2 regions of the Agromyces sp. NPDC058104 genome follow, and region 2 is predicted to be linked to the other one. Evidence: riboswitches for the same ligand, from Rfam matches in the RefSeq annotation. Region 2 holds a riboswitch; the other holds the start of a gene.
The links. Region 2 has a riboswitch for thiamine pyrophosphate ahead of thiM (hydroxyethylthiazole kinase). Riboswitches for the same ligand answer to the same signal wherever they lie in the genome.

Region 1 (11,796 bases), on a different contig from region 2:
CTCGATGTTCGACCGTGGCATCGAGGACGGGCTGTTCCCCGCACTCGAGGAGGCGGGCGCCGCGAGCATCGTGTTCTCGCCGCTCGCGCAGGGCCTGCTGACCGACCGCTACCTCTCGGGCGAGGTGCCCGCCGGATCGCGCGCGGCGACGAGCCGGTTCCTGCCCGCGGAGCGGATCAGCCCCGCGTACCTCGAGCGGGCCCGCGCGCTCGACGCGATCGCGCGCGAGCGGGGGCAGTCGCTCGCCCAGCTCGCGCTCGCGTGGGTGCTGCGCCAGCCGCTCGTCGCGAGCGCCCTCGTCGGCGCATCGAGCGTCGCCCAGCTCGAGCAGAACGTCGCGGCGCTCGACGCGGCCCCGCTCACGGACGAGGAGATCGCCCGGATCGAGCCCTACGCGGCGCACGGCACCGCCCTCGGCTGACGATGTCGGTGGCCGCGCCTAGTCTCCGAGGACAACCCGCAGGGCCGGCTGCGACGTCGAGAGGAGCACCATGACGACCATCGCGCCGCAGCCGCGCATCCGAGAGCCGTTCCCCATCGAGATCCCCGGGCTCGCGTTCACGCCCGCCGCGCCGGGCCTCTGGCGGGTGGCGAGGGCCGACGGCGCGGTACTCGGCCACGTCGAGCACCGCGGGGTCGGCGACGACGGGCGGTTCGCGGTGAGGCGACTCACCGCAGGCACGCTGCGCGCGACCGAGCTCGGCGAGTTCTGGTCGGCGCGAGAAGCGGCCGAGCTCTTCAGGTGAGCCGGCGTCCTGGCGCGATTCGGGGCGCGCCGTCGGGGGTCGATCGCGCACGCGCCACGCGGGGGTAACCTGCGGCCATGCAGTGGTGGAACGACCTCATCTCCTGGCTCACCTCGAGCGAATCGCAGTCGACGGTGTTCACCGCGATCGTGCTCTTCGTCGCGGTCTTCGCCGCCGGGCTGCTCGCAGCCTGGATCTCGAGCGCCGCGGTCAAGCGCGTCGTCGCGCAGCGCGATCGCGAGGCCAAGACGGCCGCGATCGCCGCCCTCGTCGACGCGGCGACCGAGGCCTCGGTGTGGAACTCGCTCACGCCGCAGGAGCAGGTGCTCGCCGACCGGGCGGTCGGCCAGGCCGACATCCTCGTCCGGCTCCTGCCGATCCGCGGCTCCGACATCGCTGCGAACTGGGCCGCCCACCAGCTGCACGAGCTGAAGCGGGCGTCGGCGACCTTCGGCTACCAGCTCGACCCCGCGGTGGTCGAGTTCCGGGACCGCCTCCTCGAGTGGCAGCGACACCCGTCGCGCACGAAGCGCCAGTTCCAGAACGACCTCGCGCGGTGGCGCACCCAGCGCGACGAGACGCCCGAGCAGTCGACCATCGACGAGCAGGAGGCCTGGGTCGCCCAGCAGCACCACGACCGCTACCGCGACGCCGTGACCCTCACCGACACCGCAGGAGCCGCGACCGCGCCCACGCCGACGATCGCGGCGGAGGGCACCGGCTCCACGGCGAGCGTGCCGTCGGCGGACGTGCCCCGCTGATCGGCGCTACCGCCACCACTCGTCGAACATCGACACCGGCACGGTGCGCTTGTGGCGGGTCTGCATGAATCGCGCCTCGAGCTTCTCGGCGACCTCCTCGTCGATCGCCTCGCCCTCGAGATAGGCGTCGATGTCGGCGTAGCGCAGGCCGAGGTTCGCTTCGTCGGACTGGCCGGGCTGGCCGTCGAGCAGGTCGGCGGTCGGGACCTTGAGGAAGAGCCGTTCGGGCGCACCGAGCGACTCGAGCAGCGCCCTCCCCTGCCGCTTCGTGAGACCCGAGAGCGGCAGCACGTCGGCACCGCCGTCGCCGAACTTCGTGAAGAAGCCGGTGATCGCCTCGGCCGCATGATCCGTGCCGACGACGAGCAGGCCGCCCTCGCCCGCGATCGCGTACTGCGCGACCATGCGCAGCCTCGCCTTCACGTTGCCCTTGCCGAAGTCGCTGATGGGCTCGCCCAGCGCGGTCTCGAAGTCGTCCGCCACCCCGTCGACGCCACCCCTGATGTTGAAGACGACCGTCTCCTGCGGGTCGATGAAGGTCAGGGCGAGCTGGGCGTCGTCCTCGTCGCGCTGCACCCCGTAGGGCAGCCGGACCGCGACGAACCGCGCCTCGACCCCCTCCGCGACGAGTTCGTCGACGGCGATCCGGCAGAGTCGCCCGGCGAGCGTCGAGTCCTGACCGCCGCTGATGCCGAGGACGAGCCCCTTCGAACGGGTGGCCCGCAGGTAGTCCTTCAGGAACTCGATGCGGGAGCGCACCTCGGCTGACGGGTCGATGGTCGGGCTGACGTTGAGCTCGGCGATGATTCGCGCCTGCAGGTCTCGCATGTCCCGACGATACCGCCGTCGTGTTTCGAGGAGGAAACGGGCGGGCCGGTTCGGCGGCGGCGCCGCGCCGCAGGGCGCCTTCCCCGGGGCTCCGTTAGCATCGCGGCAGGGAAGCTGCCCTGGGGGAGGTCACATGGAAGTCTCGATCGGCACCATGGTGCTCGTGCCGGCGATCGCGGTCGTCGCGCCGCTGCTCGTGCGCGGGCTCGGTCGCTGGGTGGCGATCCCGCTCGTCGTGTTCGAGATCGTGCTGGGCCTGCTGCTCGGTCCGTCGGTGCTCGGCTGGATCGTGCCCGACGACTTCATGGGCCTGATCGCCGAGTTCGGCCTCGCCATGCTCTTCTTCCTCGCCGGCAATGAGATCGACTTCCGGGCCATCCGGGGCCGCCCGCTCAACCGGGCCGCGATCGGCTGGATCATCTCCCTCGCCGCCGGCGTCGGCATCGCCGCGCTCTTCGCCCCCGATCTCCCCGCCGCGGCCTTCATCGGCATCGCGCTCACCTCGACGGCGCTCGGCACGATCATGCCCGTGCTGCGCGACTCGGGCGATCTCGCCTCGCCGTTCGGCATCTCGGTGCTCGCCCTCGGCGCCGTCGGGGAGTTCGGCCCGCTGCTGGCGATCTCGCTGTTCCTGAGCGGGCGTTCGCCGCTCGTCGCGGCCATCGTGCTGCTCGGCTTCGCCGTCGTCGCCGGCGTCGCCATCTGGCTCGCCGCCAAGGGCGTCGGGCGGCGGATGCACCAGGTGATCACCGCGACACTGCACACGAGCGGCCAGTTCGCGGTGCGGCTCGTGATCTTCGTGCTGCTCGCGCTCGTCGCCCTCAGCATCGTGCTCGACCTCGACATGCTCCTCGGCGCGTTCACCGCCGGCGTGCTCTATCGGCTGCTCCTCGTCGGCGCGCCCAAGCACGACGCGGAGGCCATCGAATCCAAACTCGAGGGGGTCGGCTACGGGTTCCTCGTCCCGATCTTCTTCATCAACACGGGCGTCACCTTCGACCTCGAGGCGCTGTTCGCCGATGGACGGACGCTCGCGATGCTCCCGGTCTTCGTCGTGCTGCTCCTGGCGATCCGAGGGCTCCCGTCGCTCCTGGCCGCACCGGCAGGATCCGGCCCCCGCGATCTCGCCGCGACCGCGCTGTTCGGCGCGACCGGGCTGCCGATCATCGTCGCCGTGACGGCGATCGGCGTCGACGCCGGCGACCTCGCGAGCGGCACGGCCGCTGCCCTCGTCGGCGCCGGGATGCTCTCGGTCCTGCTGTTCCCCCTCATCGCGCTCGCGCTGCGCAAGCGCGGCGGTTCCCGACAGCGCACGCGCACCGACGACGTGCATGTGCCGACCGAGGGGTGAGCTGCCGCGCCCGGTATGCTTGCCAGGACCGCCCCCGTAGCTCAGCGGATAGAGCAGGAGCCTTCTAATCTCTTGGTCGCAGGTTCAATTCCTGCCGGGGGCACCGCGCGGCGGGCGTGTCGGCGCTGCCCGGTAGACTCGCCGCATGGCTTCTTCGAGCGACCGACTGGTCTGGATCGACTGCGAGATGACCGGGCTCGACCTCGAGGTCGATGAGCTCGTCGAGATCGCGGTCGTCATCACCGACTACGACCTCAACCCCGTCGATGCCGGCCTCAGCATCGTGATCAAGCCCGATGCGAGTGCGCTCGAGTCGATGGGCGAGTTCGTCCGTCGCATGCACACCGAGTCGGGCCTCATCGAAGAGATCCCCAACGGGGTCAGCCTCGCCGACGCCGAGTACCAGGTGCTCGAGTACGTGCTCCAGCACGTTCCCGACGAGCAGAAGGCGCCGCTCGCCGGCAATTCGATCGGCACCGACCGGGCGTTCCTCACGAAGTTCATGCCGAGGCTCGACGCGCATCTGCACTACCGCAACGTCGACGTCTCCTCGATCAAAGAGCTGGCCAAGCGGTGGTTCCCGCGCGCGTACTTCAACGCGCCGGCGAAGAACGGCGGGCACCGCGCGCTCGCCGACATCCTCGAGTCGATCCGCGAGCTGCACTACTACCGACGTGCGATCTTCGTCGCCGACCCTGGGCCCGCGAGCCACGAACTCCAGGCGCTCGCCGCCGAGGTGGTCGCCGAGTTCGAGCAGAAGCAGAAGGTGTAGTACGCTCTTCTAGTTGCCTGATCGCCACGGCGGTCCGACACATGGTGGGTATAGCTCAGTTGGTAGAGCGCCTGGTTGTGGTCCAGGAGGTCGCGGGTTCAAGCCCCGTTACTCACCCCAAGTCCGCGAAGCGCGGGTCCCGAACGGGCCCGCGCTTCGCGTTTCTGCAGATCCGACGCATGACCGACCGCAACGACGCACGCATCGACGGAGGAGAATCATGGAGCTCGACGCCGAAGCCTTCGAAGCGCTCGTCGTCGACGAGCTCGACCTGCTGCCCGACGACATGGTCGACGGACTCGAGAACGTGGTCTTCGTCGTCGAGGATCGCCCCGAGGACGGCTCGCTCGACCTCCTCGGCCTCTACGACGGCTTCGCTCTGACCGAACGCGACCGCTACGGCTTCGGAGAGATGCCCGACCGCATCATCCTCTATCGCGAGTCGCTGCTCGCGATCTGCGAGAACGAAGACGAGCTGCGCGACGAGATCCACGTGACGCTCGTGCACGAGATCGCCCACTTCTACGGAATCGACGACGACCGGCTGCACGAGCTGGGCTGGGCGTGATTCGCGCACCGTTACGCTGATTCTCATGAGTCTCTCCCCCGGCCGGATCGTCGGTATCGCCCTGGGCGCCGTCGCGATCCTCGCCATCGGCGTCTACGGACCGGCGATGCTGCTCGGCCCGCTTCCCGAGGCCACCGTTCGCGTGGACGCCGCCTCCGCGACCGCCGGCGAGCCCGCCGCCCCCATCGTCCTCCCCGACGCCGGTGCGAGCGCACTCGCGATCGTCGGCGAGGACGGCTCGGCCGAGACCCTCGCCGTCGGCGGCAACCCCGAGCCCGTCCCGATCGGCGGAGCCGCGAAGCTCGTCGCAGTGCTCGCGACCCTCGACTCACTGCCCCTCCCGGCGAACGGGCCCGGCCCCTCGATCACGATCGGACCCGAGGACTACACGAACTACCTCGACCACGAGAAGGAGGGCAACCGCACGCTGCAGGTCTCGCCCGGCGACTCCTGGTCGGAGCGCGACGTCGTTCGTGCCACGCTGCTCGCCTCGAGCAACAACCACGCCGACACCCTCGTCCGCTGGGCGTTCGGCAGCCCCGAGGCGTACGTCGACGAGGCGAACGCGTGGCTCGAGGCCAACGGGTTCGAGGCGACCCGGGTCGCCGACGCGACCGGGCTCTCAGGCGACAACGTGGGCACGGCCGAGGAGCTCGCGCGCCTCGGCGCGCTCGTGTACGCCGACCCGGCGCTCACGGCGATGGTCACCGCGCCCGAGGCCTCGGATCCGACCGCACGCAACGTGCCCGACGTCATCGACCGCCTCCGCGAGGAGGGGGTGCGCGCACTCTCGCGCAGCTATACCGACCAGGCCGGCGTCTGCTTCATCTTCAGCACGGTGCTGCCGGCCGCCGACGGCGGCGAGCCCGTCCGCATCTCCGGGGCGATGACGACCATGCCCGACTACGAGACGCTCGACCCGGCCGTCGCCGAGGCGGTCGCCTCGGTCGCCGCCGCCTCCCAGCCGGTCGCGGTGATCGCGGAGGGCGGCGAGTACGGCACCGTCACCACGGCCTGGGGCGACACCGCGTCGCTGATCGCGCGCACCGGCCGCACCGATGCCGCGTGGGGCAGCGATCCGGGCGAGGCATCCGTGCTCGTTGAACCGTTCACGACCGCACCCGCCGGACGCGCCGTGGGAAGCGTGACGGTGCCGACGGCGAACGGCGACATCGGCAGCGAGCTCGAGCTCTCCGCCGACATCGACGACCCGGGGCCGCTGTGGCGCCTCGTCAATCCGGCACCGCTCATCGCGGCGTTCTTCGGGGCGCAGGCGAACTGAGCGCGGGGCTCAGTCGTTCTCGTCGTCGGACTCGACGGGGTCGGAGTCGTCGGCGTCGAAGCGGAACCTCACCCGCAGGTCGCCACCCACCTGCCGTTCGTCGACGGCGTCGTACCAGAACAGGGATTCGAGGCCGTCGACGGCCGCCACCATGCCGATGCGGCGCTCGGCCTTGCCGCCCACCAGGGCACGGTGGTCGAACTCGCCCTCGAGCGGTCCGTCGATGAACTCTGCGACGTACTGGGCCCCGACCGAATCTGCACTCATGTGTCCACCGTAGCCCTCGGCGGGCGTTCTGCACCCGAAGCTCGGAGCGAATCGGTCAGTCGACGGCGGGCAGCGAGACGACGAGATCGGCCGATCGCAGCGGGTCGACGCGTCGGACGTAGCGTCGCCACTCCGTCTCCCAGAGCTCCCAATAGGGGTCGAATCTCCCCGCGTCACGCGCGAGCGCACGCTGCCTGCGGGTGTCGTCGGCTGCGCGCAGCCAGACTCGGACGACGCCCGGGCGTCGCGCGACCGCCTCGAACGCTCCGCAGCCCTCGACCAGGAGCGGCGCGACGGGCGGAAGCACGACCGCGTCGGCCCGACGATCCGCCGCCCAGTCCCAGCGCCGCCACCCGCCCGGAACGCCGCGGGCGTGGGGGGCGAGCAGGGTGCGATCGAGCGAGCCCGCGGCGGCCGCCAGGCCGTGCCAGCCGGGGTAGACCTCGTCGAGCCGCACGATCCGGGCGCGCCCGCCCGCCCATTCCGCGATGATCGCATCCGCGAAGGTGCTCTTGCCCGATCCGCTCGGGCCGTCGATCGCCACGATCGCGCCGGCGCCGGCATGGGCCGCGGTCGATCGCCGTACCGCGGCCTGCACGAGCCGCACCGCCCCGGTGCGGCGGTGCGCTCCGTCGCTCACGACCACACCGCGTGGAACGTCCCTGCCCAGACCGCCGCAGCGATCGAGACGGCGGCGATCGCGATGGCGAGCAGGACGAGCACGAGATCGGGCCAACCGACCCTCGACTCGCGCGCCCAGGTGCGCGGCGCCTCGCTGCCGAACCCGCGCGCCTCCATCGCGGTGGCGAGCTTCGACCCGCGTCGGATCGCGAGCACGAGGAGTGCGAAGGCCATCGTCGCGAATCGCCGCAACGCCCCCCGGTCGCCGATGCCGCGGGCTCGGCGGCTGAGCGACATCGCCTGCCAGTCCTCGATGAAGAGCCCGACGAGCCGGGCGCCCGCCAGGGCCCCCAGCACGAATCGGCTCGGCAGGCGCCACACCTGGGCGAGGCCGTCGGCGAGTTCGGTGGGGTCGACGTGCATGAACAGCAGCACCGCGGGCAGGCCGATCGCGAGCACGCGCACGGTGACGGCGATGGCGAGCTCGATCGAACCGTCGGTGATGCGGGCGAGCCAGAAGCTCCAGTACTCCTCGCCCGAGGGCTCCCCGTAGAGCAGCATGCTCATGCCGGCGATCGGCGCGGCGACGAGCACCGGCCAGGCGCGGCGGAGCAGCGTCGGGGGCGCGACCCCGGCGAGGGCGAAGAGCACGAGCTGGATCCCGAGCGCGGTCGCCGCGCTGACCCAGTCGACGGTGAGCAGGAGCGGCGTGGTGAGCAGCATCGCGGCGGCCAGGCGGCTCACGGGGTTCACGCGGTCGATGAAACGCAGGCGCGTGGCATCCTGCTGCGCCGCGAGCGAGACGGTGCTCATGCGAACTCCCTCGCCGTCGACGGCGCGAGGGCGATCCGCTCATCGCCGAGCGCGGCGATGAACGCGGCGTCATGGGTCACCGACACGAGCGCGAGGCCGTCGGCGACGAGCTCGCGCAGGTGCGCGGTGAGCTCGATCCAGGTCGAGCGGTCCTGCCCGAAGGTCGGTTCGTCGAGGATGAGCACCGACGGGCGTGCCGCGAGCACCGCCGCGACGGAGAGCCGCCGCTTCTCGCCGCCCGACAGGGTGAAGGGATTCGCGCGGGCGAGATGATCGAGCCGGAGCCGTCCGAGGAGCTCGTCGACCCGGTCGGTGATCGCCGCCTCCTCGAGCCGAAGCGCGCGGAGTCCGACGGCGAGCTCGCCCTCGACCGTCGATGCGACGAACTGGTGCTCCGGCTCCTGGAAGACCGTCCCGATGCGGGTGAGCAGCTCGCGCGAGCGCCAGCCGATCGGTTCGCGCTTCAGCCCGCCGGCGAGGGCGTCGGATGCCTCGACGCGACCTTCGAGCGGTCGGAGCAGACCGCCCAGGGTGAGCGCGAGCGTCGACTTGCCGACGCCGTTCGGGCCGGTGATCACCGTGCTCGCCGACGCCGCGATCTCGAGGTCGAGCCCCCGCTGCACGAGCGCCCCCGCGCGCCGGCCGATGGCGAGTCCGCGTGCGGTGAGCGCCGGCCCGCGATCGACGGGGCCCTGAGGTGCGATCATCGACCCGGACCCGGCGAACCCGGCCGATCCGACCCCGGCGCGGTCGACCGCTCCGGCGCCCGGCAGCGGCGCACCGGGCACCCACACTCCCGCGTCGAGGAGCGCGTGGCGCTGCTCGGCGAGCACCTCGCCCGGCACCCCGTCGGCGAGGAGCCGCCCGTCGCGGCCGAGCACGACGACGCGATCGACGAGCTCGAGCCACACGTCGACGCGGTGCTCGACGACGACGAGCGTCGCGCCCGTGCGGTCGAGCACCCGTCCCACCGCGTCGCGCACCTCGCGCACCCCGTCGGGGTCGAGGTTCGCCGTCGGCTCGTCGAGCAGGAGGAGCCCAGGACGCATCGCGATCGCCCCCGCGAGGGCGAGCCGCTGCTTCTGGCCGCCCGAGAGCGCCGAACTCGGGTGATCGAGCGGGAGGTCGAGCCCGACGTCCGCGAGCGCTGCGCGCACGCGGGGCCAGATCTCGTCGCGCGGCACCCCGAGGTTCTCGCAGCCGAAGGCGACGTCGTCGCCGACACGAGCGAGGATCACCTGCGAGTCCGGGTCCTGGAGGACGAGTTCGGCCCGCCCCCTGGCCGCCGACGGGGCGGCCCCGTCGACCGTGAGCTCGCCGTACTCCTCGCCCTCGTCATCGCCGCCGTGCACGCCGGCGAGGGCGTGCAGCAGGGTCGACTTCCCGGCGCCGGAGGGACCGAGGAGGAGCACCCGCTCCCCCGGGTGGATGTGGAGGTCGAGATGCTCGAGTGCGGGGCGGAGCCGGGAGGCGTGACGCCATCCCCACCCGCGCGCCTCGATGGCGGCCGGTGCCGACGCCGACGGACGTGGCACGCTCACACCCGCTGGGTGACGTCCTGGCCGGCGGCGAAGCGGCTGAGCGCGCCGGTCGCCGCGAGGGCGCGCACGATCACCCAGCCCACGAGGCCCGCGAGCACCGCCCCGGAGACCACGACGGTGCCGAAGTACAGCGCGAGGAACTCGGCCGACTTCTGCAGGTTGCCCGAGGTGAAGAGCTCGAGCGTCCATGCGGCGGCGCCTGCGGCTGCACCGGCGAGCATCGCCTGCGTCAGGCCGAATCGGCGGTACAGGAAGAGGGCGAAGACGAGTTCGGCGCCGAGACCCTGCGCGAGGCCCGAGTAGATCGTCTCGATGCCCCACTGGTTGCCGACCAGTGCGGAGACCATGGCCGCGACGAGCTCGACGAAGAGCGCCGCGCCGGGCTTGCGGATGATGAGGCCGCCGAGCACGCCGCCGATGAGCCAGATGCCGACGGCGATGCCGCCGAGCCCCGGCGTCACCGCGTCGGCGGCGACGAACCAGGTGTAGCCGATGTTGTTCCAGAACAGGAACAGGAGGCCCGTCGCGACGGCGATGACGGCCGCCACGACGATGTCGACGACGCGCCAGCGGAAGTTGCGCTTCGGCGCGGCTTCACGTGCGGTCGGAGTGATGGGTGCGGAGGTGTGCACTGTCGTGCCCTTTCGATTCGTGGAAAGAGGCACGGGATATTGAGATCGGTTGCCCTCCCTGCGCTGGCATGACCCAGATCAGGTTCGACGGTCGAAGGTTGAGAACCTTCCTCTCAGCCCGGCTCACCGGACTCCCGTGTTCGCTGACGAGTATACGCCCGGCGGACGGGTGCGTGGTCGGGTCAGTGCTTGAGCGCCCGGATGACCCAGCGCAGCGCCTTGCCGGTGACCCAGACGAGCGGCGTGGCCACGAGGATGAGCCCGATCAGGTTCGGCTCGAAACGCACCTCTCCGCCGCCGCGACCGACGTATGCGCCGAGCGGAATGGACAGGCCCCCGCCACCCCCGCCGCCGGCCTGGTCGCCGCTGCCGTCGCTGCCGCTGCCGGCGCCGAAGCCGTAGTAGCCCAACGCCACGGGTACGACCTTGGTGCCGTCGAGGTCGACCGGATCGCCGTACGAGGTCTTCACGCCGACGCCGGCGACGGTCTCTGCCAGTTCGAGTACGAGATCAGCCATGTCGCCACGCTACCCGCCGAACTGGGTTCGATCCACCCCTGCGCGACCTTCGGCGGCCTCCGACTGCTCCGACCGCTCGGCGGCGAGCCGCGCGCGCGCCTCGGGGTCGGCGGCCTTGCGCCGCATCGACTCGACCCGGGCCGCGGCTTCGCCCGCTCGCACAAGCGCGGCCGGGCGAACCGCACCGCGACCGAACCGCGCCGTCACCTCGTCGACCGCGCGCTCGGCCTCGCGCCACTCCTCATCAGGGTCCCACAGCATCGCCCCGCCGCCCGAGGGACGCAGATGCTCGGCGCGTACGCCGATCAGCCGGATGCGCGCACCGTCGCCGAGCAGCTCGGGCAGCGCCGACTGCGCCTCGTCGTAGATGCGGCGCGCCACGTCGGTCGGCTCGCCGAGCGTGCGCGAACGCGTGACCGTGCGGAAGTCGCCGTAGCGGAGCTTCAGGACGACCGTGCGACCGACCAGCCCGGCGCGCCGCAGGCGAACGGCGACGTCGTCGGACAACCGCAGCAGCTCGCGACGGATCTGCTCGGGGTCGGTGAGGTCGTGCCCGAACGTCACCTCGTGCCCGATGCTCTTCTCGGACCGGGCCGTCTCGACGTCGCGGGGGTCGATGCCGTTCGCGAGCCGGGTCAGCCGGCCGGCGAGGGCGGGACCGACCGCGCGCTCGAGCGCATCAGCCGGCATCGCCGCGACGTCGCCGACCGTGCGCAGCCCGAGCCGCGTCAGCGACTCCTCGGTCACCCGCCCGACGCCCCACAGCGCCGAGACCGGCAGCGGGTGCAGGAACGACACCGTGTCGGCCGCCGGCACCACCAGGAGACCGTCGGGCTTGGCCCGGCTCGACGCGACCTTCGCCACGTACTTGGACGCGGCCACCCCGATCGAGCAGGTCAGCCCGGTCTCGTCGTGCACGCGCCGACGGATCGTCCAGGCGATCTCGGCGGGCCGCCCGTGGAGGCGGCGCGCACCCGAGACGTCGAGGAAGGCCTCGTCGATCGACAGCGGCTCGACGAGCGGCGTGATCGACTCGAAGATGCGCATGACCTCCTTCGAGTACCGCGAGTAGCTCGCGTAGTCGCCGCGGAGCACG
Region 2 (11,796 bases):
TCACGACGGGCGTCGAGCACCGCGAGGAACTCGGGCGACTCGTCGACCCGGCGGCGCAGCCACCAGCCGATCGCGACGAGCACGAGGCTCGCGACGAACGGCACCCGCCAGCCCCAGTCGAGCAGGGCCTGCTCGTCGAGCACGGCGACGAGCACCACGAAGGCGAGGTTGCCGAGGATGAGTCCGACGTAGACCGCGCTCGAGATGAACGCGCCGCGGAACCCGCGCCGGAGCGGCGACTGCTCGAGGGCGAGCAGCACGGCCCCGCTCCACTCGCCGCCCGTCGCGAGGCCTTGCACGAGGCGCAACGCGACGAGCAGCACCGGCGCGAGCGCCCCGATCTGCGCGTGCGTCGGCAGCATCCCGATGAGCGCCGTCGCGATGCCCATCGCGAGCAGCGTCGCCACGAGCACGCGGCGGCGACCGAATCGGTCGCCGAGAGAGCCCGAGACGAGGCCGCCGAGCGGGCGGGCGACGAACCCGGTCGCGAACACGGCGAACGAGAGCAGCAAGCTCGTGAGCGGCTCGTCGGCGGGGAAGAACAGCGTCGGGAAGACGAGCGCCGCCGCGGTGCCGTAGAGGAAGAAGTCGTACCACTCGAGCACGGTGCCGAAGGCGGCCGCGGCGAGCGCGCGGCGGGCGCGGGTCGGATCGGCGGGCGGCGACGCGGGCCCGACGGGCCCGGTCTCGGGAGCCGGTGCCGCGATCGGTGCGCCGCCGTTCACGCGGGCACCGCCGGCGACGCGGAGACCGTCGCAGCGGGCGCACCTGTGCCGCGCTGCGACGCGAGCGGCGCCGCGAAGAACGCGAGCTCGTGCCGCGACGAGGCGACGAAGGCGCGGTGCATCCGCTCGCGCTGCTCGGGCGTCGCGCTCGCCGCGGCCCGCGTGACGAAGCCGATCGCCTCGCGCGTCGCCACGGCGAAGCCGGGGTCGGCGTAGGTCGCGAGCCACGAGGCGTACGGGTGCGCCGGATCGAGGGCGGCCGAGCCGAACGATCCGGCGGCGAGGCGCTCGCCGAGGTCGGTGTAGATCCAGAAGCACGGCAGCAGCGCCGCGATGAGCACGGCGTGATCGCCTCGCTGCGCGGTCGCGAGCAGGTGGTCGAGGTACGCCGTCGTCGTCGCGTCGGGCGGTGCGGATGCCCCGGTGCCGGCCTCGCGGCCGAGCCACCCCGTGTGCAGTTCGAGCTCGCCGATGATCGAGCCGTGGGCCGAGTCCGCCCAGAAGGCCTGCCCCGCGGCATCCGGTGCGAGACGTGAGGCCTCGGCGAGCACGCGGGCGTAGTCGCGCAGGTAGTGGGCGTCCTGCGTGAGGTACCCGAGGAACGGCTCGCGGGCGAGCGTGCCGTCGGCGAGCCCGCGGATGAAGGGCAGTGCGTCGATGTCGTCGCGGATGCCGCGGATCGACGCCCACCACTCGGCCTCGACCTCGGCCGGGGTGGGCGCGGTGCGGGTGCCGCCGCGCGACCAGAGCCCGGCGAAGTGGCTGATCGGGCCGTGCCCGCCGCCGACCTCGAGGGCTTCGCCGTGCCGCAGCGACTCGCGCAGCCAGCGGCGGGCCTCCGCGATAGCGGCGAGCCAGGGGTCGTCGCCGCCGGCCTCGCGCGCGGTGCTGCTCGCGCGGTCGCCCGCCCCGCCGCTCGCGGCGAGCGTCGCGATCGCGGAGGAGAGGGAGCATCCGGTGCCGTGCGTCGCCGTCGTCGCGATGCGCTCGCCCTGGAACTCGACGACGGTCGCGCTCGCCGCGTCGACGAGCGCATCGGGAGCCGTGTCGCCGCCGAGGTGCCCGCCCTTCGCGAGCACGCGCACCCCGAACCGCGCCGAGACCGCCTCGGCCTGGGCGATCGCCTCGGCCCAGGTGGTCGCGACCGGGTGAGCCGGGGTGCCGCGGGCGCCGTCCGCGCCCTCCGCCTCCTGCCCGAGCCCGGCGAGCACCGCGAGCTCGGCGAGGTTCGGCGTCACGAGGTCGGCGAGCGGCAGCAGCTCGCGCATCGCCCGCTCGGCGTCGGGCGCGAGCAGGCGGTCGCCGCTCGTCGCGACCATGACGGGGTCGAGCACGACGACGGGCGGCCGCACGCGGCCGAGCCACTCGGCGACGACACCGATGACCTCGGCGTTCGCGAGCATGCCGAGCTTCACGGCGTCGATCTCGATGTCGTCGGAGATCGCGTCGAGCTGCGCGGCGAGGAACGCCGCGGGCGGCACGTGCACCGCCCGCACCCCGCGGGTGTTCTGCGCGGTGAGGGCCGTGATCGCGGCCATGCCGTAGCCGCCGACCGCGGCGATCGACTTGAGGTCGGCCTGGATCCCTGCGCCGCCCGACGGGTCGCTGCCGGCGATGCTGAGCACGCGCGCGGTCATCGGGCCGACTCCGTCTCGCGGGTCGTCCATTCGGTGGCGAACACCTCCGCGGCGGCGCGGGGGTCGTCGGCTGCGCAGAGCGCCGAGACGACGGCGACGCCCGCAGCGCCCGCCTCGCGGAGCGGGGCGAGGTCGGCGAGCCCGATGCCGCCGATCGCGACGCACGGCAGCTCGGCCTCGGCCGCGACCCGGGCGAAGCCGTCGACGCCGAGGGCGGGCGGATGGTCGGGCTTCGTCGCGGTCGGCCGGATCACGCCGACCCCGAGGTAGTCGACGGTGCCGCGCGGCAACCGGGCCACGGCGTCGAGGTGGGCGCGGCTGTTCGCCGTGAGCCCCACGATCGCGTCGGCGCCGAGTCGCTCGCGGGCGGCGGCGGCGGTCGCGTCGCCCTGACCGAGGTGCACGCCGTCGACGCGCACGCCGGCGGCGCGCGCCGCGAGCGCGACGTCGAGCCGGTCGTTCACGAGCAGGGCCGCACGTCCGTCGATCGCCTCGGCGAGGCGGGCGAGCTCGCCGAGCATCGCGGATGCCCCGGCGTGCTTGTCGCGCAGCTGCACGACCCGCACCCCGCCCTCGACGGCCCGGGCGACGACGTCGACGACGCCGCGCTCGCCGCAGAGCACCGGGTCGGTCACGAGGTAGAGGGAGAGGTCGAGCGCGGTGCGGGCGATCATGCGCCGGCCCCAGCAGCGGCGATCTCGAGCGGCGCGTCGCCCGCGCCCGGCAGCGGGGCCGAGGCATCCGCGTCGCCGGCGAGGGAGGCCGTGACCCGCGCGCGGCCGGCGAGCGCCGCCGCATCGACCGCCGCGAGCGCGTCGACGAACCGGGGCGCGAAGCTGCCGGGGCCGCTCGCACCCTCGGCCGCGAGCTCGGCGGCGACGGTGTAGACGAGGTTCGCCGCGACGGTCGCCTCGAACGGGTCGTCGCCCGCGGCGAGGAACGCCGCCGTCACCGCACCGAGCGCGCAGCCGCCGCCCGTGACCCGGGTGAGCAGCGCGTCGCCGTTCGCGATGCGCGCCGTGCGCGTGCCGTCGGTGATGAGGTCGACCGGGCCCGACACCGCGACGACCGCGCCGAAGCGCTCGGCGAGCAGCGCTGCGGCACCGGCCGCGGCCTCCGTCGAGTCGGCGGCGTCGACGCCGCGACCGCCGGCTCCGTCACCCGCGAGCGCCAGGATCTCGCTCGCGTTGCCCCGGATCGCCGTCGGCCCGAACTCGACGAGCTCGTGCGCGAGGGCCGTGCGGATCGGCAGCGCGCCGATCGCGACGGGGTCGAGCACCCACGGCGTCCCCGCCTCGCGAGCGGCGGCGACCGCTTCGCGGGCGGCATCCCGCTGCTGGGGATTCGGCGTGCCGAGGTTCACGAGCAGTGCGCTCGCGACGCGAGCGAACGCGCCCGCCTCGCCGACGATGTCGACCATCGCGGGGGCGGCGCCGACGGCGAGCAGCACGTTCGCCGTGAAGTTCGTCACCACCGTGTTCGTGATGCACTGCACGAGCGGCGGGCTCTCGCGCAGTCGATCGAGCCGCAGTGCGCTCGAGTGGGCGGGGTCGTACAGGCGCGCGCTCATGGCGACATCCCTTCGCTAGTCCGAACTAGATCAGGTTCGACGGGTGTGATCTCAGCCGCGCGTGGGCGGCACCCCGTGTCACTGCGAGCGAGCCTAGTGCAGCCCGAAGAAATCTCGCGGTCCATGTCGATCGCGGCCGTCGTCGTTCGACGCCACAATGAGACGGAAATTCCGTCGCCGCGAAAGGACACCTCATGCGCACCCTCATCGTCAGCGAGTTCATCAGCCTCGACGGCGTCGTCGACTCTCCCGGCGGCGGCTCGCACCCGCGCGCCGGCTGGACCTTCAAGGAGGTGCCCTTCGTCGAGGAGGCGTACGCGATCAAGGGCTCGGAGCAGCTCGAGGCACGGGCGATGCTGCTCGGCCGGGTCAGCTACGACGAGTTCGCCCCGGTCTGGCCGACGATGGTCGACGAGTTCGCCGAGTACAACGCGATGCCGAAGTACATCGTCTCCTCGACCCTGACCGACGAGACCCTGCTGCCCGAGTGGCAGAACTGCCACGTGCTGCGCACGCTCGACGACGTCGCCGAGCTGAAGGCGGGCGACGGCGGGCCGATCATCGTGCACGGCAGCGCGACGCTCGCGCAGGGCCTCGCGACGGCCGGACTCGTCGACCGCTACCACCTGCTCGTCTTCCCGGTGCTGCTCGGCAGCGGCAAGCGGCTCTTCGGCGACGACCCCGGGCTGACTGCGAAGCTCGACCTCGTCGAGCACGAGGCCTACTCGAACGGCATCGTGAAGGCCGTCTACGACGTGGCGCGCTGAGCCTGCGCGGGGCGGCGGCGGGCGCCAAGCGTCCGCCGCCGCCGCGCTCCACGTACCGTCCGTCCTGCCGAGCCGAGATTTCTGCTGCGCCGCCCACGCCTTTCTCGATACGTTGGGGGAATTGGTCGGCCTTCCGGGGCCGCGGGCGGGCACGGGGGTGTGGCCGCTCGCCCATCGGAGGGCTCGATCGTCTGTTGCAACGAAGAAGTTCAGTCATGACGAGATGAGGGCCAGCGATGAGATTCCACCACCGACCCCCGCGAGGGCGAACACGCGCACTCGCCGCCGCCGGAGCACTGCTGCTCGGCGCATCCCTGATGACCGCCACTGCGGCGGTCGCTGAAGACGACCCCCGCGTCGACCTGCCTGCGGGGCTCTTCGACGCCGGGCTCGCGACGAGCGGCATCGACCTGCTGTCGAGCACGCCGGGCGCCGGGCCGTTCGCCGCCGGTTCCATCAACTCCGACCTCGCATTCACCGGCGACCACGCGGTCGTCGGCAGCTACCAGGGGTTCCAGGTGTACGACGTCTCCGACCCGGCGGCGCCCGTACTGCAGAAGTCGTTCCTCTGCCCGGGCGGGCAGGGCGACGTCTCGGTGTACGGCGACCTGCTGTTCATGTCGGTGGAACAGGGCCTCGGCCGCGTCGACTGCGGCACGCAGGGCACGGGCAATACCCCGGTGAACCCCGAGCGGTTCCGCGGGGTGCGCATCTTCGACATCAGCGACATCGACAACCCCGTGCAGTTGCCGGGCGTGCAGACCTGCCGCGGATCGCACACGCACACCGTGGTGACCGACCCCGACGATGCCGAGAACATCTACATCTACAACTCGGGCACGTCCGGCGTGCGCTCGCCGCTCGAGCTCGCGGGCTGCCAGAACGCGACGCTGACCGCCGAGCCGGTGACCTCGGGCGACCCGACGCAGTGGCGCATCGACGTCATCAAGGTGCCGCTCGACGCCCCCGAGACGGCCGCGGTCGTCAGCCAGCCCCGCATCTTCACCAACCCCGACACGGGCGCGTACAACGGCCTGCAGAACACGCTGGGGGGTCAGCTGCACCCGAGCGGCACGGTCTACAGCCCGACGCCGAACACCAACACGTGCCACGACATCACCGCGTACCCCGAGATCGGGCTCGCGGCGGGCGCGTGCCAGGGCAACGGCATCCTGCTCGACATCAGCGACCCGGTGAACCCCGTTCGCGTCGACGCGGTCGCCGACCCGAACTTCTCCTACTGGCACTCGGCGACGTTCAACAACGACGGCACGAAGGTCATCTTCACCGACGAGTGGGGCGGCGGCTCAGGCGCCCGCTGCCGTGCGACCGACCAGCCCGAGTGGGGCGCGAACGCGCTGTTCGACATCGTCGACGGCAAGCTGGAGTTCGCGAGCTACTACAAGCTGCCGGTCCCGCAGACGGTGCAGGAGAACTGCGTCGCGCACAACGGCTCGCTCATCCCGGTGCCGGGTCGCGACATCATGGTGCAGGCCTGGTACCAGGGCGGCCTGTCGATCATCGACTTCACCGACACGGCCAACCCGACCGAGATCGCCTATCTCGACCGCGGCCCGATCAGCGCCAGCGCGCTCTCGCTCGGCGGCTACTGGTCGACGTACTGGTACAACGGCAACGTGCTCGGCAGCGAGATCGCGCGCGGCTTCGACACCATGGCGCTCACCGCGAGCGACATGATGACCGAGAACGAGATCGCGGCTGCCGGCGAGGTGCAGCTCGGCGAGTTCAACGCGCAGGCGCAGACCGCCATCGTGCACGAGCCGAGCTTCGCGGTCGCACGGTCGTACGTCGACCAGGCCGAGCGCGCCGGCACGCTGAGCGGCGCGGCCCTCGCCGAGGTGCGCAAGCACATCGACAAGGCCGAGAAGCTCGCCGACGGTGCGGCCGCCGGCCGTGCGGTCGCGGCCCAGCTCGACAACGCGGCCCGCAAGTCGGGTGCTCCGTCCGACTCGAACGTCGTGCAGGGGCTGACCGCGCTGGCGGCGACCTTCGGATGAACCGGTGAGGGGGCCGGGTGACGGCCCCCTCACCCAGAACGGGGCCCGGCGGTCGACGACCGCCGGGCCCCGTCGCGTCAGCGGCGGGTCAGCCCGCCCGCTCGGCGAGCATCTGCTGCATGCGGGCGATCTCGATGCCCTGGTCGGATTCGACGTGGCGGGCGAACTGGTCGGTCGCCGACTCCTGCCCGCCGCCCGAGGCGTAGAGCTCGTCGACCATCTGCACCGCGCCCTCGTGGTGCTGGATCATGTACACGAGGAACAGCTGGTCGAACGCGTCGCCCTCGGCCGCCTCGAGCTCGGCCATCTGCTCGTCGCTGAGCATGCCCGGCATCGCGCCTCCGTCGCTCGCGTGCGCATCGTGCCCCTGGTCGTTGACGGGCTCCCCGCGCTCCTGCAGCCAGGTCACCATGAGCGTGCGTTCGTCCTGCTGGCTCGCCGACATGCGTTCGGCGAGCAGCTGGATGTCGCGGTCGTCGGTGCGCTCCTCGACGAGGGCGGTCATCTCGATCGCCTGGTCGTGGTGGTGGATCATGTCGCGCATGAACGCGGTGTCGAGCTCGGTGTGCTCGGGTGCGTCGATCGCATCGCCGGCCTCGTCGGGGGAGAGGGTGCGGTTGGGCTCGCCCGGCGCACCGAGCTGCACGACGGGACTCGTCGGTGCGGGGGAGTCGGGCGTCGTCGTGCACGCGGCCAGGCCGAGCGCGAGCGCGAGCGCCGTTCCGACTCCGAGGGTTCGCCGCATCGTCGTCATCCATCGACCTCGTCTTCGTTGAAGGGCACGTGGCATCCATCTAATCAGGTGCCTCGCCGATGTCGACGGTCGAGATCCGGTTGTCGCTACGCGGCGCCCGCCGCCCGCGTCACGCGCGGCTTCTCGCGCACGTACACCTCGCGGCGCACGCGGGCGACGACGTCGCCGTCGCGGTCGGTGATCTCGGTCTCGAACCACTCGAGCACCTTCGCGCCGCCGCGGGCGCGCTCGCGCAGCTCCTCGGCCTTCGCCTTCGGCACCTCGAAGTGCGCGGTGAGCACCCCGCGGCCGGGCTTCACGAGCTCGATCTCGCCGCGGGTGTCCCACACGACGTAGTCGCGCCCGAGCTGGTGCATGATCAGCATGAAGTAGTAGGGGTCGGTCATCGCCGACATCGAGCCGCCGAAGGCCGTGCCGACGTAGTTGCGGGTGATCGCGTTCACGTGCAGCTCGACGGTGGCGCTGGTCCAGTCGTCGGCGAACCGTCTGACGCGGATGCCCGACCACAGGTTCGGGGCCCAGAGGCTCATGCCGATGGCGAGTCGTCGCGGAGTCATGCGCATGCCTCCGATTGTGCGAGAACCGGATGCCTCGTGCGAATCACTTGTCGGAATCCTCAGCCGCGCCCGGCGAGCGCCCTGCGGTCGAACGAGCGCCGGCAACCCCGCTGGTCGAGGCGCGAGCGCAGCGAGCGTCTCGAGTCCCGTCGCCCCGTATCGTGACCCTATGACCCACGAATCGAACAGCGGCGCCTCGGCGCCCCGCCGGGTACGCCAGCTCCGCCTCGTGGTGGAGGCCGAGGACTGGGAGGCGGCCGTCGCGTTCTACCGCGACGTGCTCGGCCTCGCCGAGGAGGAGGCCTACGACGGCGACGACGGCGCCCGGGTGATGATCCTCGACGCCGGCCGGGCGACGCTCGAGCTCTCGAACCCCGCGCAGGTTCGGCTCATCGACCGGGTCGAGACCGACGGAGTACAGAGCGCGCACCTCCGAGTCGCGTTCGAGGTCGACGACACGGCGACGGTCACCGACGAGCTCGTCGACGCGGGGGCGGAGTTGCTCGCGACCCCGCGCGAGACGCCGTGGCGCTCGATCAACTCGCGGCTCGCAGGCCCGGCCGGGCTCCAGCTCACGGTCTTCCAGGAGCCCGACGACGGGGTGACCGCGCCGAGCTGATTCGCACATCCTTCGCCGGGTTCCTCGTTTCCCGGCGATGGAGCGCCTAGCATCGGAGAGGCGTGCCGCACCCGAGCGCTCGCCGATTCCCCCGCCCGCCCCGGCGCCCACCCCCAGGAGCCAGATTGACGATCCCCGCAGACGATCAGTCCACGCCAGGGTTGCCTGGGGCCGCCGAGCCCGAGTCCCGTGCCGCGCGACGCAGCGCCGAGCTCGGGGGCACCCTGCGGCCGCGCCGCATGCCCGACCGCGCGAGCGTGTGGGCTCCGCCGGCGCCCGAGCAGGGCGGCGCCGCGGTGCCCCCGCAGGGCGCGGGTTCCTCGTTGCCCGCGGCACCCGCATCCGCACCCGCATCCGCACCCGCGGCGGCGCCCGGGCAGCCCGCCGCCGCGCCCGCCGAGATCGAGCGCTACTACCTCTGCTGCGAGGTGCCGAGCGGCGACTTCGTCGAGGTCATCCTCGCCGTCAGCGACGGGGGTCGCCGTCGATACTTCACGACCAGCGACGGCGACCGCCTCGCCGAGGTCGACGAGTACTACTTCGTGCGCCGCAGCCTCGGCGATGCCCGCTCGATGCTCGAGCTCGACGCGCGCGAGATGGCCCAGCTCGAGGCCGAACTGAACTTCGTGCGCCCGCTGCGCGGTCGCGACCCGCTCGCCGAGCTGGCGGCCGAGAGTGCCGGAGAGGCGCTCGCCTCCGAGGTCGCGGCTGCGGATGCCACGGGCCCGACGACGCCCGCCGGCGTGGTCGCGGAGACCGGCGAAGCGCCTTCGCCGGTGGAGGCGCTGCCGACGGAGGTGCCGCCCGTCGCCGGGCAGGTCGCCGCCGAGGTGCCGCACGCCGAGCCCGCGCCGCTCGCGTCGTCGTCCGAGCCGTCCGCGGCACCCGAGACCGATGCCGAGGCCTGGGTCGAACTGCTGCGCCGGGCCGGGTTCGAGCCGCCCGAGCTGAACCTCGACCCGCTCGAGCCCGAGCCGGCCCCCGCATCGCACCCCGACGCCCTGATGGTCGAGCCGGTGCTCATGCAGTGGGCGGAGACGATCGACCGGCAGCCCGACGATGCCGAGCCTGCAGCAACTCAGGCGCAGGCCGCGCATGCGGCCGAGCCCGGCACCCCGGCCGCGCCGACGGCCTCCGCACCGGCGAACCATACTGCCGGGCCTGCGATCCCCGGCCCGACCGTCGATGCCGAATCGGCCGGCGCAGTCGAGCCTCCCCGTGCTGCCGAGCCGGCGCCGATCGCCGCAGCGACGGCCGCGGCGGAGCCCGCGTCCGGAGTGCAGCCCGACCCGACCCCCGAGATCGACGCCGCGACGCACGTGCTTCCCGAGCCCGCGGCGTCCGCGCCGCTCACGCCGCCGAAGCTCTCGCTCGTGCCCGTGCCGCCCGTCGTGTCCCCGGTGCCGCCGACGCCGCGGCTGTCGCTCGTGCCCGGGCCGCCCCCCGAACCGATCCAGACTCCTGCGCCGGCCTTCCCGCCGGCCGCGGAGGCCACCCCCGAGACCGTTGCCGCCCCTGACGCGGCTCCGGCCTCCGACCACGACTCGAACGAGGAGACGAACCCTGTGGCGATGATGACGAACCCGACGGATGCGCTCGCGCCCGCGGCATCCGTGACCCCGATCGCAGCGCCCGCCCTGCACTCCGCGCCGGCCCCCGCCGTCGACGCCGATGCGGCCGCGCAGGTCGCGCTCGCGAAGGGCATCGCCTTCGTGGCGCACCGCGGGCAGGTCGACCAGGTCGGCGCCGACTACATCGATCACCCCGGTCGCGTGGCCGAGCACTTCGACGCGGCGACCGAGCCGACGGCGACGGCGGCCGCCTGGCTGCACGACGTGATCGAGCGCAGCGCCGTCTCCGAGCAGGAGCTGCTCGAGGCGGGCGTGCGACCCGACATCGTCGAGGTCGTGCTGCTGCTCACCCGCACGCCCGAGATGAGCGACGACGCGTACTTCGCGCGGATCCGCACCAACCCGCTCGCCCGCCGCGTGAAGCTCGCCGACGTCGCCGACAACTCGGCGCCGTGGCGCCTGCGCAAGCTCGACTACGACGCCCAGCAGCGGCTGGCCGCCAAGTACCGCCACGCCCGCGAGGCGCTCGGATAGTCGCCGGCTTCGGCCCGTCCGCCTGAGCGGGGCTCAGATGGTCGACCGGTCGTCGCGTCGTCGCGCCGCCTCGACGTCCTCCTCGGGTTCGAAGGTCGTCGGCGCCCCCGCGCCGACGCCCACGCCACCCGGGACGTTCGGGATCGTGCCCCCTGAGCCGAGCCCGTCGGGCTTCTTCGTGCCGGCGTGCGGGTCCGCGGCATCGCCGTGACGGGCGTCGGCCTCACCGTCGGCGTCCTCGGTCGCCGGAAGGTCGTCCGGGCGGTCGGCGTTCTCGTCATCGCCCGGGTTGCTGAAGCCGCTCGAGATGTCGGTCATGGCGCTTCCCTCCGTCGGTGTCGTCGCCACGATCGCACGACGAACGGCCCGCGGGGAGGCGGTTGACACCGCCGTGAGGAGAGGTTCGTGCCGGTGAGAACGCACCACTTCTCTGCCTCACCACCGATCGCCGGGATCGAACCCCTCTGCGGGCGCGTTCACGGCTCCCCGGTGAGTTCCTTCGCGAACCAGTGCTCGGCGTACGGGCTGTCGTTGAACGGCGCGATCTCGACGTAGCCGAGCTTCGCGTAGAGCGCGCGGGCTTCGACGAGGTCGCCGCGGGTGTCGAGTCGGGCGCGCGTGCGCCCGGCTCGCCGCGCTTCGGCTTCGACGGCGCCGACGAGGGCTGCGGCGAGGCCCGAGCCGCGGCCCTCCGGTGCGACGAACACCCGGGTCAGCTCGGCCGTCTCGGCATCGGGGTAGCGAGCTCCGGCGCAGCCGAGCGCCCGCCCGTCGTCGTACGCGAGGAGGAACACGCCCAGGTCGTCGCGCAGGTCGTCGTCGGGATCCTCCGCGAGCTGCTGCTCGACCTCGGCCTCGGTCGCCGGCCGGCCGTAGTACCGCGTGATGATGTCGTCGTAGTAGCGACGGAGGACGGCGACGGCGTCGGCGCTCGCCGGGTCGACGCGGAGGATCTCGGGCACCGCACCACCCTACTTCGGCGCCCGGCGCCCGGCGCCCGGCGTGACGCCGCGGGCCTCGGGGCTGCGTCACCGCCGACACGGC

Region 1: another riboswitch for thiamine pyrophosphate. It lies ahead of ACFVTH_RS16490 (ECF transporter S component); the one in region 2 lies ahead of thiM (hydroxyethylthiazole kinase).

The regions. Positions count from the first base shown of each region.
Region 1 is NZ_JBHVTD010000003.1:542,621-554,416, forward strand. It holds gene ACFVTH_RS16420 (aldo/keto reductase) at 1-421, shown strand, start outside; gene ACFVTH_RS16425 (hypothetical protein) at 492-746, shown strand; gene ACFVTH_RS16430 (hypothetical protein) at 824-1,507, shown strand; gene nadE (ammonia-dependent NAD(+) synthetase) at 1,514-2,335, opposite strand; gene ACFVTH_RS16440 (cation:proton antiporter) at 2,469-3,686, shown strand; tRNA gene ACFVTH_RS16445 (tRNA-Arg) at 3,717-3,789, shown strand; gene orn (oligoribonuclease) at 3,832-4,458, shown strand; tRNA gene ACFVTH_RS16455 (tRNA-His) at 4,503-4,578, shown strand; gene ACFVTH_RS16460 (metallopeptidase family protein) at 4,679-5,026, shown strand; gene ACFVTH_RS16465 (hypothetical protein) at 5,052-6,308, shown strand; gene ACFVTH_RS16470 (hypothetical protein) at 6,318-6,575, opposite strand; gene ACFVTH_RS16475 (ATP-binding protein) at 6,631-7,215, opposite strand; gene ACFVTH_RS16480 (energy-coupling factor transporter transmembrane component T family protein) at 7,212-8,009, opposite strand; gene ACFVTH_RS16485 (ABC transporter ATP-binding protein) at 8,006-9,544, opposite strand; gene ACFVTH_RS16490 (ECF transporter S component) at 9,547-10,182, opposite strand; TPP riboswitch at 10,221-10,330, opposite strand; gene ACFVTH_RS16495 (hypothetical protein) at 10,365-10,700, opposite strand; gene ACFVTH_RS16500 (DNA polymerase IV) at 10,710-11,796, opposite strand, start outside.
Region 2 is NZ_JBHVTD010000001.1:903,334-915,129, reverse strand. It holds gene ACFVTH_RS04380 (MFS transporter) at 1-725, opposite strand, end outside; gene ACFVTH_RS04375 (bifunctional hydroxymethylpyrimidine kinase/phosphomethylpyrimidine kinase) at 722-2,362, opposite strand; gene thiE (thiamine phosphate synthase) at 2,359-3,036, opposite strand; gene thiM (hydroxyethylthiazole kinase) at 3,033-3,932, opposite strand; TPP riboswitch at 3,923-4,018, opposite strand; gene ACFVTH_RS04360 (dihydrofolate reductase family protein) at 4,127-4,699, shown strand; gene ACFVTH_RS04355 (LVIVD repeat-containing protein) at 5,017-6,717, shown strand; gene ACFVTH_RS04350 (DUF305 domain-containing protein) at 6,806-7,462, opposite strand; gene ACFVTH_RS04345 (DUF4442 domain-containing protein) at 7,558-8,028, opposite strand; gene ACFVTH_RS04340 (VOC family protein) at 8,198-8,647, shown strand; gene ACFVTH_RS04335 (hypothetical protein) at 8,773-10,752, shown strand; gene ACFVTH_RS04330 (hypothetical protein) at 10,786-11,070, opposite strand; gene ACFVTH_RS04325 (GNAT family N-acetyltransferase) at 11,229-11,714, opposite strand.